DNA from 2 places in the Achromobacter sp. NPDC058515 genome. Region 2 is predicted to be linked to the other one. Evidence: riboswitches for the same ligand, from Rfam matches in the RefSeq annotation. Region 2 holds a riboswitch; the other holds the start of a gene.

Region 1 (7,279 bases), on a different contig from region 2:
CGACCGGCGCAAAGTCCTTGGCGGCGTCGTAGGGCAGGTTCTTCGTCAGCAAGGGCTGAATGGACTGCTGCCCCATCGTCGCCAGCAGCAGCGTGTAGCCGTCCGCCGGCGCCTTTGCGACGACATTGGCTCCGATGCTTCCGCCGCCGCCGGGCTTGTTCTCAACGATGACCGGCTGGCCGAGCGCCTCGGACATATGATTGGCCAGCAGGCGCCCCATCAGGTTCACGGTGCCGCCCGGGGCGAATGGCACGACCAGCGTGATGGGCTTGCTGGGATAGGTCTGGGCATGGGCGCTTGGGCAGATCGCCCCTGCAATGGCAAGCGCCACGAAGTATTTCCGCATCATTGAATTCCCCTTGTTGAATCAATCAGGCGCCCTGGACGGCAGGTGCGCCGGCGTCGGATGAAACCAGCACTCGAATGCGCCGCTGCAACTGTTCGCGGGCATCTCCGACCCGCTGAACCGTCGCGTCGATGACGCTTCTTTTTTTACCGAGCAGCGCTTTCTGCTCCTCGATATGTTCAAGAACCAGCCGCGGAGCCGGCCCCCCGGCCGACTGGCGCGCCGCGACATTGCGCACCGGATCCAGGCATGCCTCGATGTCCTCCGCTTCCAGCAGGATCTCCCGCCCCAGCTCCTGGACTGACGCGGCCCGGATCATCGCCGGCGTGATTTCCCTGGCCGGCATGCCGAGGTCCAGCGCCTGCCGGACAACCGCGCCGATGATGTGATGCGCGTCGCGGAAAGAAGCGTCGGCCTTGCGGACCAGCAGGTCCGCCAAGTCCGTGACGGTTGAAAAATCCTCCGACGCGCGCGACGCCATGCGCGCGGGGTTGGGCTCCACCTGCTCCACCAGCAGCTTCATCAGCGCCAGGGATTTCAGCGCTTCCTCGCATGCCTCCCAGCATGTCCGGGTGCTTTCGCGGCTGCTGTCGCCCGAATGCGTGAAATGGGTGGACTTCACCGTCGCAAGGGCGGCCGACGTCAGCCCGATCAGGTGTCCCGTCTTTCCGCGCAAGTACTCCAGGACCGCCGGGTTCTTCTTCTGCGGCATGATGCTGGAGGTGCTTGCGATGCTGTCGGGAAAGGACAGGTATCCAAACTCGGGCGTCGACCAGATGTAGAAGTCCTGCACCATCCGGCTGCAGGTGATCATCATGATCGAAAGCGCCGCGCTCAGCTCCAGCGCGAAGTCCCGCGACGCCACGCCGTCCAGCGCGTTGGGCAGCGGCTGGGTAAAGCCCAGCATCGAGCTCGTGACGGCGCGGTCTATCGGAAACGACGTGCCCGCCAGCGCGCAGGCGCCCAAGGGCGAGGCGTCCGCGGTATCCAGCGCATGCAAGAGCCGGTCGACGTCGCGGGTCCAGGCGTCCGCCAGCGCCGAAAGGTAATAGCCGTAAGTGATGGGCTGCGCGGCCTGCATATGCGTGTAGCCGGGCATGACGCAATGGGCGAACGTCTCGGCCCGCGCCAGGGCCGCTTCGGCCACATCGATCAGCGCGCGGCCGATGCGCGCCGCGAAATCCCGCGCGCGGATGCGGTCGATGGTGGCGCCGATGTCGTTGCGGCTTCGAGCCGTGTGCAGGCGTCCGCCGAGTTCCTGGCCCACCAGCTTGATCAGGTGCGCTTCGTAGTTGAAATAGGCCTCTTCCCTGGCGGGGTCCAGCGCCACCGCATCCGGCCCCTCGGCCTGCATCCTGAGCAGCGCCTCGGCCAGCCCGGCCGACGCGCCCGCGTCGAGAATGCCCTGCTCGCGCAGCATCAGCAGATGCGCAAGATTGATCTGGTTGAGCATCTCGAAATTGGCGTGGAACTCCCGATTCAGGCGCGGAAGAAAAATGTGTTCAAGCACCTCCTTGGCGAGAGGTTGCTTCAAGCGGCTGCTGACTTTGGATTCCATTTTCTTTATCGCGTAAGTACCGGGAAACCATAGTCTCCCGCCGCGCCAATCCATACGTCAAATCAGACATTTACGGCTACTAATACAAAATTGATATGATTGGTTCTGGACGTTTTGGGACCCACCGATGAACTTCAAGCAAGTCGAGGCTTTTCGCGCCGTGATGATGACGCGCTCCATGACCACGGCGGCCGGCCTGCTCCATACCTCGCAGCCGAATGTCAGCCGCTGGATCGCCCTGCTTGAAAAGACGCTGGGCTTTGTGCTGTTCCAGCGTGTCGGCACCCGGCTGGTTCCCACGCCGGAGGCCGAGGCGTTCTATGCGGACGTGGAGCGGGCATTCATCGGCCTGGAATCCCTGAACGACAGCGCCAGCTCCATCCGCCGAAGGGGCACGGGCCTGCTCCGTGTGGCCGCGGTGGGCTCCATCACGCAATGCGTCTTGCCGGACGCCATCCGGCTGTTCCGGGAACAGGTCTCGGACATACCGGTCGTGGTCAACACGGGAGGGTCCGACGTGGTGGCGAAGTGGATGGCCACCGGGTTTTGCGACATCGGATTTTGCTCGATCCAGACCGACATTCCGGGTTTGCACTATCAGCGGATCAATACCGCCTATGGCGTCGGCATCGTGGCCGCGTCGCACAGGCTGGCCGCCAAAAAGGCGCTGAAGCCTTCCGACTTCGACGACGAGAATTTCATCTCTTTGCCGGCCGGCAGCTTCAACAGGGCGGCGATCGACCGCCACTTCCCCGAAGACTCGCGAATCATCTCCATCGAGACGCCCTACGCCACGACGATATGCACGATGGTCGGCAAGGGGCTCGGCGTGTCGATCGTCAATCCCGTCGTATCGCGGGCGCTCCTCGTGCCGGACCTGCGTGAAATCCCCTTCTCCGAGAAGGTCGAGTTTCACAGCTATGGCGTGACCTCCGACCACTTCCCGGTCGGCATCCTGGCCAGGCGGATGGCCGAATGCGTGCAGGAAGCGTTCGCCGCCCTGAACGTGGCTCCGCCCTCCCAACCTGCCCGGCGCCGCCGCGCCGCGCAAGAACAGCGCTCGACATGAATCACGCCCCCCGTGACCGCCTGACGTCCTATTTCTGGAGCGGCGACGCCATCCGCAGCCGCAGTGTGGGCGGCGTGGTGCTGACGGGCGCGGTCGACGTGCCGGCCCTGCCCGCCCGCCTGCTTGCCGATTGGGAACGCGAGATCGCAACGCGCTTGTTCCTGGAGCCGGGGGACGTCGAGCAAATGCCTTTGGCGCGCACCCGCGCGCGCTGGCCCGAATACGGACAGTGCCTGCGGGCCATGCAGGCCTGGACGCGCTCGCTGGGGCTGGGCGATGTGCTGGCGTCCAGCGACATCGCGCTCATGGCCTGCCGAGGCGCCAGATATCACCATGACGGCGAGCAGTACGGCGGCGCCGCCTTCTGCAATCTTTTCCTGAGCGAGGACAAGGGACTGGATGTGCATTTTCCCGGAACCGGCCACCGGATTCCGCTCGTGCGGGGCACGGCCATGGTGTTCGATACCTGCCAGCCCCATGCCGTCATTGCCCGCCACGGCAGCGGCTTTCACGAGGCCGACTTCGCGTCCGGCCAGGACCGCACGCAACTGTTCCTGACCTGGGAGCTTCCCATCGAGGCGGCCGGCGTCGCGCATGCGCTCGGCGTCGCCTTCGACGCGGCTCCGCCGGCGGCCCCGCGGCTGGATGAAGAACAGGTCTGGCTGGACGGCGCGCGCGCCGTTGTGCGCCCGGACTGCGGCCTATGGGAGCCGGCCGCCTGAAGCGGCTTGCGCCGCGCGCCGGATTCGCCGCCGGCGCCGCGGCTCAGGCAACGGCGGCAGTCAGGTGTTCATACAGGATGGTGGATCCGATGCCGATCAGGGCAAGCCCGCCCAGTATCTCGGCGCGCTTGCCGGCGATATCGCCCAGGACGCGGCCCAGCATGACGCCTATCGTCACCATCGTGGTGGTTGCAAGCCCGATGGCGATGGCCGTGACGGCGATGTTGTTGTCGATGAAGGCAAGGCTTACGCCAACCGCCATGGCATCGATACTTGTGGCAAAGCCCGTTGCCGCCAGCAGCCAGAACGAATGGCGCGTGACGGGAGCGGCATCTTCGTCCGCCGTCTTGAAGGCGTTGCGGATCATCATCAGCCCCAGGATGCAGAGCATACAGAACGCGATCCAATGATCCCAGTCCTCGACGTACTTCGCGGCAACGGAACCCAGGCCCCATCCGATGACAGGCGTAATCGCCTCGATCACGCCGAAGATGGCGCCGGCCCGCAGGGCCTCTGAAAGTCGGGGTTTGTGCAGCGCGGCGCCTTTGCTCACCGCTGCGGCAAAAGCGTCTGTCGACATCGCCAGCGCGAGGACCAGCGTGGAAAGTGCATTCATGGGGTGGTCTATCCTGCTGGGCGAGAACGACATGGATCCGTTCACATCGCCCAGCAGAATGTGAAAGATCCATGGTCTCGCCAAGCCACGCAGGCCGCGTGCGCCATGGCCAGGACAGGCCAAGAATGTTGACGCACGCCCTTTCAGGCAAAAATTCTGAAAGGAAGCTACTCCCCAAGGAGGAAGCAAATTTTACCTCGAAGCGGGCGCGCCCGCTCATGCGGTTTTTGCCGCCGCCCGCCTACTTCGGCCGGGGATTGCGCAACCCTGCGTCCGGCGGCGTCCAATCCGCCGCCCGCAGCCTAGGCACGCAGTTGACCACCGCCCGCGCCACATTGCGCACCTCTTCCTGCACCGCCTTGTCCTCGTCGAGTTCAGCGTGGCTGGTCGCATAGGGCTTGTAGTAGCCGATGTAGCGATCCAGCCTGGAAGACGCGCCCGCGTCGATCAATCCCATCCAGTCCAGCCAGTCGCTCAGGGCGCGCCGCTGTTCCTCGATGCCGGCCACGTCGCCGTGCACCACCAGCCCATAGGCCCGGCCCGAGAGATGCTTCGGGTAGGGCCAGCCGTCCATTTCGATTTTCTTGGCCTTCATCACGTCCTTGCCGCCGGTCGACGTGGGGTCTGGGTTGCCGCCATCGGCGCACACCAGCCGGTCGATCATCAGCTTCATCGGGCTGGGCGACTGATACCAATAGGTGGGCGCGACCAGTATCACGCCGTGCGCCGCGACCCATTGCTCGTAGATGTCGTTCATCGCATCGTTGTCCTGGCCCAGCGAATGGTTGGGATAGCAGCTGCACGGCCAGTGGCACAGCGGCATTGCCGTGGACACGCAGCCTTTGCAGGGGTGGATCAGGTACTGGTACTCCGACACCAGCAGGCTCAGGTCGAGCATGTCGGCCTGCATGCCGCCGGCCTCGACCTCTTGCCGGACGATCTGCGCGAGCCGCCAGGTCTTGGAGACTTCGCCCGGACAGGTGCCGTCGTTGCGCGATGCGCCGATGACGACCAGCACGCGCGAGCGCGTATGCGGATCGCGCTGGATTTGCGCGGCGCGCGCCAGGCGGTCGCGCGTCTCCTTCCATTCCACCGACAGGTCGTAATCGGGATCGGCGTAGCCGGGGCCCGCCTTTACCGTCAGGGGCGCCTTGCGCCCGCCTTCATAGGCGTCCCATGCGATGGCCTCTAACCGTTCCAGCGCGTCCTTCTCCGCCTGGAAGGCAGGGTCGTAGAAGCGGCGCATGAAGCGCAGGCGGAAGGTATCGCGCGCGAGCACGCCGGAATACTGCCCGGTGCGGATATCGAGCTTGGAATCGGTCATGGGGGGTCTCCCAGCGGGTCGGGAGAGCAGGCTCCGCAAGTCTCATGCCTGTGGCGATATTGCCGCAGTGCAGCACCCGGAACGCGGCATGGTTCATTGAACCTGCGCCGCCTTCCGGGCGCCCGAGGCCCCTGCGCGGATCAGCGGCGGAACCCGCCGCCGCCGCGGAACCCGCCAAAACCGCCGCCGCCGAAACTGCGGCCGCCCATGCCGCGGCCTTCCAAGCCGCCCTCCATCCCGCCCATGCCTCGGCCCTGCCAGCCCCCGCCTTCCGTCCCGCCCATGCGCTGGTTCGAAAAATCGCGCGCCTGGCGCTGGGCGTTCAGGTAGTTCCCGCCGCCCGACTGCGCGCCGGGCTGGACCGGCTGCCAGCCCGAGGACGTGTGCTGCTGCCAGCCGCCATCGGTGTGCTCGTAGACATTGCCGTTGTGGTCGGCGTACACATTGCCGTTGTTCCAGGCCATGCCGCTGTCCGTATTGCGGTTGTAGGTGGCGCCGCGCCGGTCCACGCTGCCCGGCCCCTCCCCGGCCGTGCCGGTCGCCGTGGCGGACGAGGCGGTGGTGCGGCCCGTGTTCGGGTTCGTGCGCACGTCCTGGCGGCCCGCGGCCCATTGGCCGTCATCATTCTCGACCACGCCCGCCCGGCCGGCGCCGGACGCGCCCGTGACGGGATTCGTATAGGCGCCGCGCCGGCCGGCGGCGGCATTGCCCGTGTACTCGTTGTAGGCCGCGCCCCGGGTGCCTTCAAACGCCGCGCCGGTCTGCGGGTTGTAGCCCTCGGCGTGGGTGCCCTGCCATTCGGTGCCCGTCCAGCCGTTCCAGCCGGCCGCGTGCGTGACCACGCCGGACCCGCCCCAGGCGCCATAGACGTCCACCTGGTTCACATTGACGCCACCCCAGTAGGGCGCGCCCCAATAGGGTCCCCAGTAAGGCGCGGCGCCGCCCCAGGTTTCGGCGGCGACAAACCCGAAGGCAAAGCCTGCCGCGGAATTGAAGGCGGCGTCGTAGCCGTAGCTGGGCGGATAGCCGACCCAGGCGTCCTGCACGATCACGGGCGGGTACGCATAGCCCGTCCCGTAGACGACGGTGCCGTCCGGGGCGACCACCACGCCCATGTACCCGGGGGAATAGCCGAACACCACGCTCTGCGGGGTCGAGCCGTAGACCTGCACGTAGGTCACGTAGTGCAAGGGCGAATTCGCGGGAATGGCGTAGATGGCCGCCGGCACGTGGTCGGCCACGCGCCAGGGGCCGGTGGGCGAGTCCGATACGAACCACACGGCGCGCGACAAGGCGTAGTAGCGGCCCTCCGCCTGGATCACGGGCACCTGCGAATTGGCCGCGTAGCGCAGCGCGGTGCCTTCGATGGGACGCAGCATGGGCGAGCCGCCGGCATATTCGACCTGCAGCGCCGCCCCCGCGCGCGACACCGTTGCGGTTTGCGGGATCGTCGAGGCGATGACGGCCTCCTTGGCCTGCGGCGTGCCCGGCACCGACACCAGCACCCCCGCCTGCGGATCCTGCGGCGGAATCCGCGAGAAGTCGCGCGGCAGATCCTTGCCCGGCACGTACGACCAGGGGCCATTCAGCCCGGCGCCGCGGAACCAGCGGCCGGACACCAGCAGGTAATAGCGGTTGTCGCCC
Region 2 (7,279 bases):
GCTCGCACGCATTCTTCCAGGACATCTTTCTTGCTCATTTGAGTACAGATATTTTTATGTTGGTGTTGAGGCGGTTATGCCGCCAGCAGGGCTTCTGCGACCGGCGCCGGGTTGGGACTGCCGTCGCGCGAGATGATGTCGAACCAATCCGACACCGCCCGCCACTGGTCGCGGGTATTGTCGATCAGGTTCATGCGGGCGCAGAACGAATCCGCGCCCGGCAGGCCGTCCAGATACCACCCTATGTGCTTGCGCGCCGTGCGTACGCCGGTGTGTTCGCCATAGAACCGGTAATGGTCGTCGAGATGTTCGAGCAGCAGCTCGCGCATTTCCCCATAAGAGGGAGGGGCCAGTGTTTCGCCCGTGCGCAGGTAGTGGTCGATTTCGCGGAAAATCCAGGGACGGCCTTGAGCCGCCCGGCCAATCATGACCGCGTCGGCGCCAGTGTAATCCAGGACGTGCTTGGCTTTTGCGGGCGAGTCGATATCCCCGTTGGCAATCACGGGGATGGTCAGCTCGGCCTTGACGGCGCGGATAGTGTCATATTCCGCCTCGCCCGTATAGAGGTCGGCCCGCGTGCGGCCGTGCAGGGTCAGGGCGGAAATGCCGGCGTTTTCGGCCAGTTTCGCCACGCGCAGGGCATTGCGGCTGTCGCGGTCCCAGCCGGTGCGGGTCTTCAGGGTGACCGGCACGTCCAGGGGCGCGCAGGCGGCCACCACGGCGTCCAGGATGCGCGCGATCAGGTCTTCATGGCGCAGCAGCGCCGACCCGGAGGCCACATTGCACACCTTCTTGACCGGGCAGCCCATGTTGATGTCGATGATCCGGGCGCCCTTGCCGGCGTTGAAGGCCGCGGCCTCGGCCATCATGGCGGGGTCGGCCCCGGCGATCTGGACCGAAATCGGGGCAATCTCGCCGTCGTGGTTCAGGCGGCGCGAGGTCTTGACGCTATCCCAGAGCTTGGGGTTGCTGGCGGCCATTTCGGACACGGCATAGCCCGCCCCCAACTTCTTGCAAAGTTGTCGGAACGGACGGTCGGTCACGCCCGCCATGGGCGCGACGAGAACGTTGTTGGGAAGGGTCCACTGGCCTATGCGCATGGTCACATTTTAACCGGCTCGATCAGACCCCCATTTTCGGCCCGCGACGGCCTGGTAACAAACGGGGGCGAAAAGAGGCGATTCCGGCCACATTTCAGGGCCGGAACCGGAGGGAATCAGGCGCGAAAGCCCTGCAGCAGATGCTGGGCCAGCGGGGCGCGCAGCGGGGACGCCAGATCCATCCCCAATAAAGCCAGCCCGCAGGCATGTTCCACCGGCGCCAGGCCGGTCGAGAAGACGCGCGGCATCAGGTCGGTGAGGCCCGCGGTAATGAATCGGTCGACATGGCGCGCCTGGGCGAATTCGGCCAGGGCGGCGCCGGGGTTGGAGGCGGGCCGGGCAAGCCAGCCGGCCAGCGTCTGGGCCAGGCGGGCGGCGTCGCGCAAGCCCAGGTTCAGGCCCTGGCCAGCCACGGGGTGCAGGGTCTGCGCGGCGTTGCCGATGGCCGCCACGCGGCCATGCACCTGCGCCCGGCGCGCGGCCAGCGCCAGTGGAAAGACGTGGCGGGGAGCCTGGCTGGACAGCCGGCCCAGGCGTTCGCCAAAGGCCTCGGACAGCGCCCGAGAAAAAGCGGCGTTGTCCAGCGCGGCCAGTTCGGCGGCGCGGTCCGGCGCGCTGCACCAGACGACGGAATAGGCGTCCGGCGTCTGCGGGTGCGGCAGCAGCGCCAGCGGCCCTTCGGAGGTGAATCGTTCCCAGGCCCAGCCGCGGCGGGGCAGCGTGGCGTGCGCCGTGGTCAGCACGGCATGCTGGTCGTAGTCGCGGCGCACGTCGGCGGCGCCCGCGCCGTCGGACTGCACCGCCACCTGGCACAGCAGCGCCGCGTCGCCCTGCTGGATGCGAACGCCTTCGGCGTCCTGGCGGCCGATCAGGGCGGGCGGGCCGGACAGCACGGTGACGCCGCAGGCGGTCACGCATTCGTCCAGCTTGGCGTGCAGCCCCGAGTAGGCGACCACGCTGCCCAGCTGCGGCACGCCGAAATCGGTGTTCTGGATCAGGGTGCGGCCCAGCCGGCCCCGCTGCGACACATGGATATTGCGGATGTCGGCCGAGCGCTCGGGCCAGGCATGCAGCGACTCCAGCAGCACGCGGCTGCCGTGGTTCATGGCCAGCACGCGGGGATCCGCGGCGGGCACGGCCGCGGCCGGGGTGGCCGGGACGGGCGCGCTGCCCGCGAGCAGGGCGATGCGCGCCGGGTCCGGCGCCACGCGCGCCAGCATCAGGGCCAGTACGCGGCCCACGGGGCCGGCGCCAAGAATCGCAACGTCGAAGGCAGAGGAAGTCATGCCCGGATTTTAACCGTCCACTACAATCCCGGGCAGCCGGCGCGGCTTGGCGCGACGGTCCCTTTCCCGGTTGATTGACATGACGCAGGCTCAGGCTTCCTCTTCGCTGTCCGCCGTTCCCGCCCGCAGCCCGCGCGGCAAGGTCGCGGTGGGGCTTTTGGCCTGCCTGTTCGGCGCCGTGGGCGCGCACTGGTGGTATCTGGGCCGCCGCCACGCCTGGCTGGTGACGGCGCTGGCCCTGGCGAGCCTGTTCTGCGCGTTCCGCTTCTACCCTGTCTGGTACGACAACCCCGCCTTCTTCCTGCTTTTCATTCCCATGATCGACGGGTTCATCGAAAGCGCGGTGTTCTCGCTGATGCCCGACGAGAAATTCGACCGGCTCTACAACGCCGGCCTGGGCCGGCCGTCGTCCACGGGCTGGGGGCCGGTGCTGGTCGCCATCCTGGCCTGCCTGGTCGGCGCCATCGTCACCATGTTCGCCATCGCCATGGTGGTGGTCTACGTCTGGGTGGCCATGGGCTGGCTGGACGGCTACGTCCTCTAGGCCGGCCGGGGCCCCGGGCCTATTCCCGCATCAGCGCTTCGATCTCGCCGGCCTGCACCGGCACGCCGCGCGTGATGAGTTCGCATCCCTCGTCGGTGACGAGTGCATCGTCCTCGGTGCGGATGCCGATATTCCAGTAGGCCTCGGGCACGTCGTCGGCGGGGCGCACGTAGATGCCGGGCTCGATGGTCAGCATCATCCCCTTTTCCAGCTTGCGCCAGGGGCGCTCGGCCCCCTGGGCCGGGCCGGGCTGGCGGTAGTCGCCCACGTCATGCACGTCCAGCCCTAGCCAGTGGCCGGTCCGGTGCATGTAGAAGCGGCTGTAGTCGCCGGATTCCAGCACGCCGTCCAGGGATCCTTTCAACAGTTTCAGGTCCAGCATGCCTTGCGCCAGGACGCGCAGGGCGGCCTGGTGGGCATCGTTGAACCCGCGGCCGGGGGCGGTGGCCTGGGCCGCGGCCTCCTGCGCCGCCACGGTCAGGTCGTACAGCGCGCGCTGGGGGCCGCTGTAGCGCCCGTTCACCGGAAAGGTCCGCGTGATGTCGCTGGCGTAGCTGTCCACTTCGCAGCCCGCGTCGATCAAAACCAGGTCGCCGTCGCGCAGCACGGATTCTCCGGCCGGGTAATGCAGCACGCAGGCGTTCGCGCCCGCGGCCACGATGCTGTTGTAGGCCACCGACTGCGCGCCGTGGCGGCGGAACTCATAGAGCAGTTCGGCCTCGATCTCGTATTCGCGCATGCCCGCGCGGGCAACGCGCATGGCGCGGACATGCGCGCCGGCGGAGATCTTCGCCGCGCGCCGCATCGCCGCGATTTCAGTGGGGTCCTTGATCAGCCGCATGCCGGCCAGCAGCGGGCGGATGTCCTGCTGCCGGGCGGGCGGAGCGTGGCCGCCGCGGCCCGCCTCGCGCGCCGCGGCCAGCCAGCGATGCAGGCGTCCGTCCGTGCGCTTGTCGCCAGCCATCGGCGCGTACAGCGTGGCGTGGTCCAGCATGAGCGTGGGCACCAGTTCGTCCAGCGCATCGATCGGGTGGGCGTCGTCGAAGCCGAAATAAGCGGCGGCGGCCTCGGGGCCGAATCGCTTGCCCTCCCATATTTCGTGTTCCACATGGCGCGGCCTGCAGAACAGCACGGCGCGGTCGGACGCGCCGGCGATCAGCACCAGCCAGGCGCCCGGCTCGGTGAAGCCGGTCAGGTAGAAGAAATCGCTGTCGTGCCGATAGGGGTACTCCGCGTCGCGGTTGCGGACGGCCTCCGGCGCGGTCGCCAGGATGGCGATGCCGCCGCCGTCGGCGCGCATGCGCTCGAACAGACGCTGGCGCCGTGCGGCGAAGGGAGCGATATCGTCGGGAGGCAGGCTCATGGCGGGCCGGGGCGCAAGCCCCGCAAGGGCGGTAGATGGCGTTTACTTTACCCGCCATCCCGCAAATGCAACACCCCGCGGACGTTTCCACGGCGCCGGTTCGGGATTCGCTCGACGGCCGCGCATCCGCTGCTACAATCGCCGCTCTGTCATTGGGGAGTAGCCATCCTTTGTCCCCAAAGGAGTTAGCGTCAACAGACTTGGTGGTTCGGGGCCGCGTAGCGGTTGCCAGAACTCCATGGCGCTAACGGTTTCCATGCGCGCGGCACGCCCGCCGCATGGATCAGCCAGGCGAGACCTTTGGCCGCGTAGCGTTCACCCTAGCCGGGCGAGCCGCTGCGTCGCGCCAATTGGTTTCTGCTCGTCCGGCTGCGTCTATATGTTGCTCACCCTGTTCCTGTTTTTCCTGTCCGCGGCAGTGATCTACGTCGCCTGCGAGTTCTTCGTCAACGGCGTTGAATGGGTCGGACACCGGTTCCACCTGGGCGCCACCGCCACCGGCACCGTCTTGGCCGCGTTCGGCACCGCCTTGCCGGAAAGCGCGGTCACCTTCATGGCGGTCGTCTTCGGCGACACTCCCGAGCAGAAAGACATCGGCGTCGGCGCGGCCATGGGCGGCCCGCTGGTGCTGGCGACACTGGCCTACGCCGTGGTCGGCCTGGCGCTGTGGCGCGCCCGTCGAGGCCGTCCGACGCAAGCCGGCTGTATCAACGCGGACCAGCGCCGGCTGGCCCGCGACCAGGCCTGGTTCATGGGCATCTTCATCTTCAAGGTGGGCCTGGGGCTGCTGGCCTTCGCCTGGAAGCCCTGGCTGGGCATCCTGTTCCTGGCCACCTATGGCCTATACGTCAAGCGCGAACTCAGCAGCGACGAGGAAAGGGTCGACTGCGAGGACCTGGAGCCGCTCAAGCTGCGCCCCCGCGATGAAAACCCGACCATGTTCTGGGCGGCCGCGCAGACGATCATGGCGCTGGTGGTGATCGCCGGGGCTTCGCATGTATTCGTGAACCAGATCGAGCTGCTGGGCGTGGCCATGGGCGCGTCGCCGCACGTGGCCGCCTTGCTGCTGGCCCCCGTGGCGACCGAGCTGCCCGAAATCATGAATGCGCTGATCTGGGTGCGCCAGGGCAAGGAACGCCTGGCGCTGGCCAATATCTCGGGCGCCATGATGATCCAGGCCACCATCCCCAGCGCGCTGGGCATTTTCATGACGCCGTGGCTGCTGGACGCGCCCTTGCTGGCGGCGGGCCTGTTCACGATGCTGTCCATCGGCCTGCTGTGGCTGCGCTTCCGGCGCGCGGCCATGAGCGTGCCGGCGCTGTCGGCGGTCGGCGGCCTGTATGCCGTGTTCGCGGGCTATCTGGGCTGGCACTTCTACGCCTGACGCCGATTGCGGCGCGAGCCCGCACGGGGCTTGCGCCGCTGTTGCCGTCTTGCCGCGCCTTAAAAGCGCATAAACCTTGTCCATCAGTAGAAACCCGCGTAAAATCGTTCTGTTATCCATCCCAGGAGCAGTCTTCGTGAATACCGATTCCGGCGAAAGTTGTCGATCTTGCATCGACGTCGCTGTCTGACAGGAAACACGCAGAACTCCATCTGCCGCATCCTGTCATTCAGGTTGCGGCGTATCCCAAGCTCCAGGCTCGCGCCCGGGCAATAGCGCAGGCCTTCAGCCTGCCGGGACCCTCCCCAACGTAAACCGCCAGAACCGCCGCTAGTCGCAGCGCCAGCGTTCGTGCACGTTTGCCGTGCACGCCGTCCAGGCGCGGCGCGGGTGCGCATGTGTTCGCGATCACGCTCCCCATTCTTGCAATGGAGGTCGTTATGCGTTTCTTCGACTTGTTCCTACGCCGCGCTGGCGTGGACCGCGCCACCGCCCTGGGCCGCCGCCGCGGCACATCGCGCCTGACGGTCATCTGTCCGCGCGACGAGCTGGGCGCCTTGCGCAAGCAGATCTGCCTGGACTTCAGCGCCGCCGGCCTGGATGTCTCGCAAGTGCAGATCGATCAGGGTCAAGACCCGGATCTGGCGTCGGCTTGCATCACCGTCAATTGCCCCCCGGAATTGCGGGCGGAACTGATGTCGCAAGCGCGCCGCCTGAGCGCCAACCCCGCTGTGCGCCACGTGCATTTCGGCGCGCAAGCCGCGATGGCCTGAAGCCCGCCATCCGAATCCACAGGAGAGATCATGCCTAGTGCCTTAGACCCCGAGCCTCGATTGCGCCCAGTGCGCGGCGCCGGCATGCCTGTCTGACCTGTCCTCTCACTGCGAGCCGACCGGCCGGATAGCCATCCCGGTCCGTACGGAGTCCGCAGCCCAGAATCCCCGGCCTTGCCCGCACCCTGTGCGACGCCTGCCCCGGTTCCGATTCCCCCGCTAGCTCCCCTTCCGTTTTCCGCACCCCGGCGCGCCATCGACGCGATCCGGACACCGGCAACATTGCTCCGGCGCCTGCGCACGCCTGTACGCGGCGGATTGACGGCTTTCTTCCCGAAAGCCGCGGCCCGCTGCTGCCCGCGCGCAGCCGCCGCGGGCGGGGTCGTCCGTGTCTCCAACAACAACTCCAATAACCGGAGCACTCCGATGTTTACGTTCCTGAAATCCTTTTTCTCGTCCGCCGCGGGCCTGCGGCGGACTGGCCGCCACTTCCGCCGCGCCCCCATTCTTGAGCAGGGCGGCGAAGCCGCGGCGGTGTCCTCCGAGGCCTCGCGCCGCGCCAACCGGCGCATGCTGGAAACGTCGAGCCTGGGCTTTGACTCTTTGTTCATGCTGTTCGGCAGCGGCCGGGGTGGCCTGTCCGAAGCGCAGGCGCAGGCCGCGCGCGACCGCCACGGCGCCAATGAAGTCGATCACGAAAAGCCGCTGTCCTGGCATGCCCACCTGTGGCTGTCCTACCGCAATCCGTTCAATCTGCTGCTGACCGCGCTGGCGGTGCTGTCCTGGCTGACCGATGTGCGGATGGCGGCCTCCGAGGAGCAATCCTGGA

Evidence for each region. A riboswitch is a leader RNA that binds a small molecule or an ion and turns the genes downstream of it on or off. The one in region 2 is predicted to bind manganese.
Region 1: another riboswitch for manganese. It lies ahead of mntP (manganese efflux pump MntP); the one in region 2 lies ahead of ACFWP0_RS19305 (sodium:calcium antiporter).

Annotation. Positions count from the first base shown of each region.
Region 1 covers NZ_JBHXNI010000003.1:449,038-456,316, reverse strand. Annotated here, with positions in the region: gene ACFWP0_RS08000 (Bug family tripartite tricarboxylate transporter substrate binding protein) at 1-349, opposite strand, end outside; gene argH (argininosuccinate lyase) at 372-1,904, opposite strand; gene ACFWP0_RS07990 (LysR substrate-binding domain-containing protein) at 2,032-2,973, shown strand; gene ACFWP0_RS07985 (hypothetical protein) at 2,970-3,695, shown strand; gene mntP (manganese efflux pump MntP) at 3,739-4,311, opposite strand; yybP-ykoY riboswitch at 4,322-4,494, opposite strand; gene ACFWP0_RS07975 (flavodoxin family protein) at 4,553-5,635, opposite strand; gene ACFWP0_RS07970 (carbohydrate-binding family V/XII) at 5,776-7,279, opposite strand, start outside.
Region 2 covers NZ_JBHXNI010000011.1:98,595-105,873, forward strand. Annotated here, with positions in the region: gene ACFWP0_RS19280 (helix-turn-helix domain-containing protein) at 1-38, opposite strand, end outside; gene dusB (tRNA dihydrouridine synthase DusB) at 75-1,100, opposite strand; gene ACFWP0_RS19290 (UbiH/UbiF/VisC/COQ6 family ubiquinone biosynthesis hydroxylase) at 1,217-2,386, opposite strand; gene ACFWP0_RS19295 (hypothetical protein) at 2,466-2,930, shown strand; gene ACFWP0_RS19300 (aminopeptidase P N-terminal domain-containing protein) at 2,950-4,293, opposite strand; yybP-ykoY riboswitch at 4,436-4,670, shown strand; gene ACFWP0_RS19305 (sodium:calcium antiporter) at 4,673-5,677, shown strand; gene ACFWP0_RS19310 (hypothetical protein) at 6,118-6,450, shown strand; gene mgtA (magnesium-translocating P-type ATPase) at 6,877-7,279, shown strand, end outside.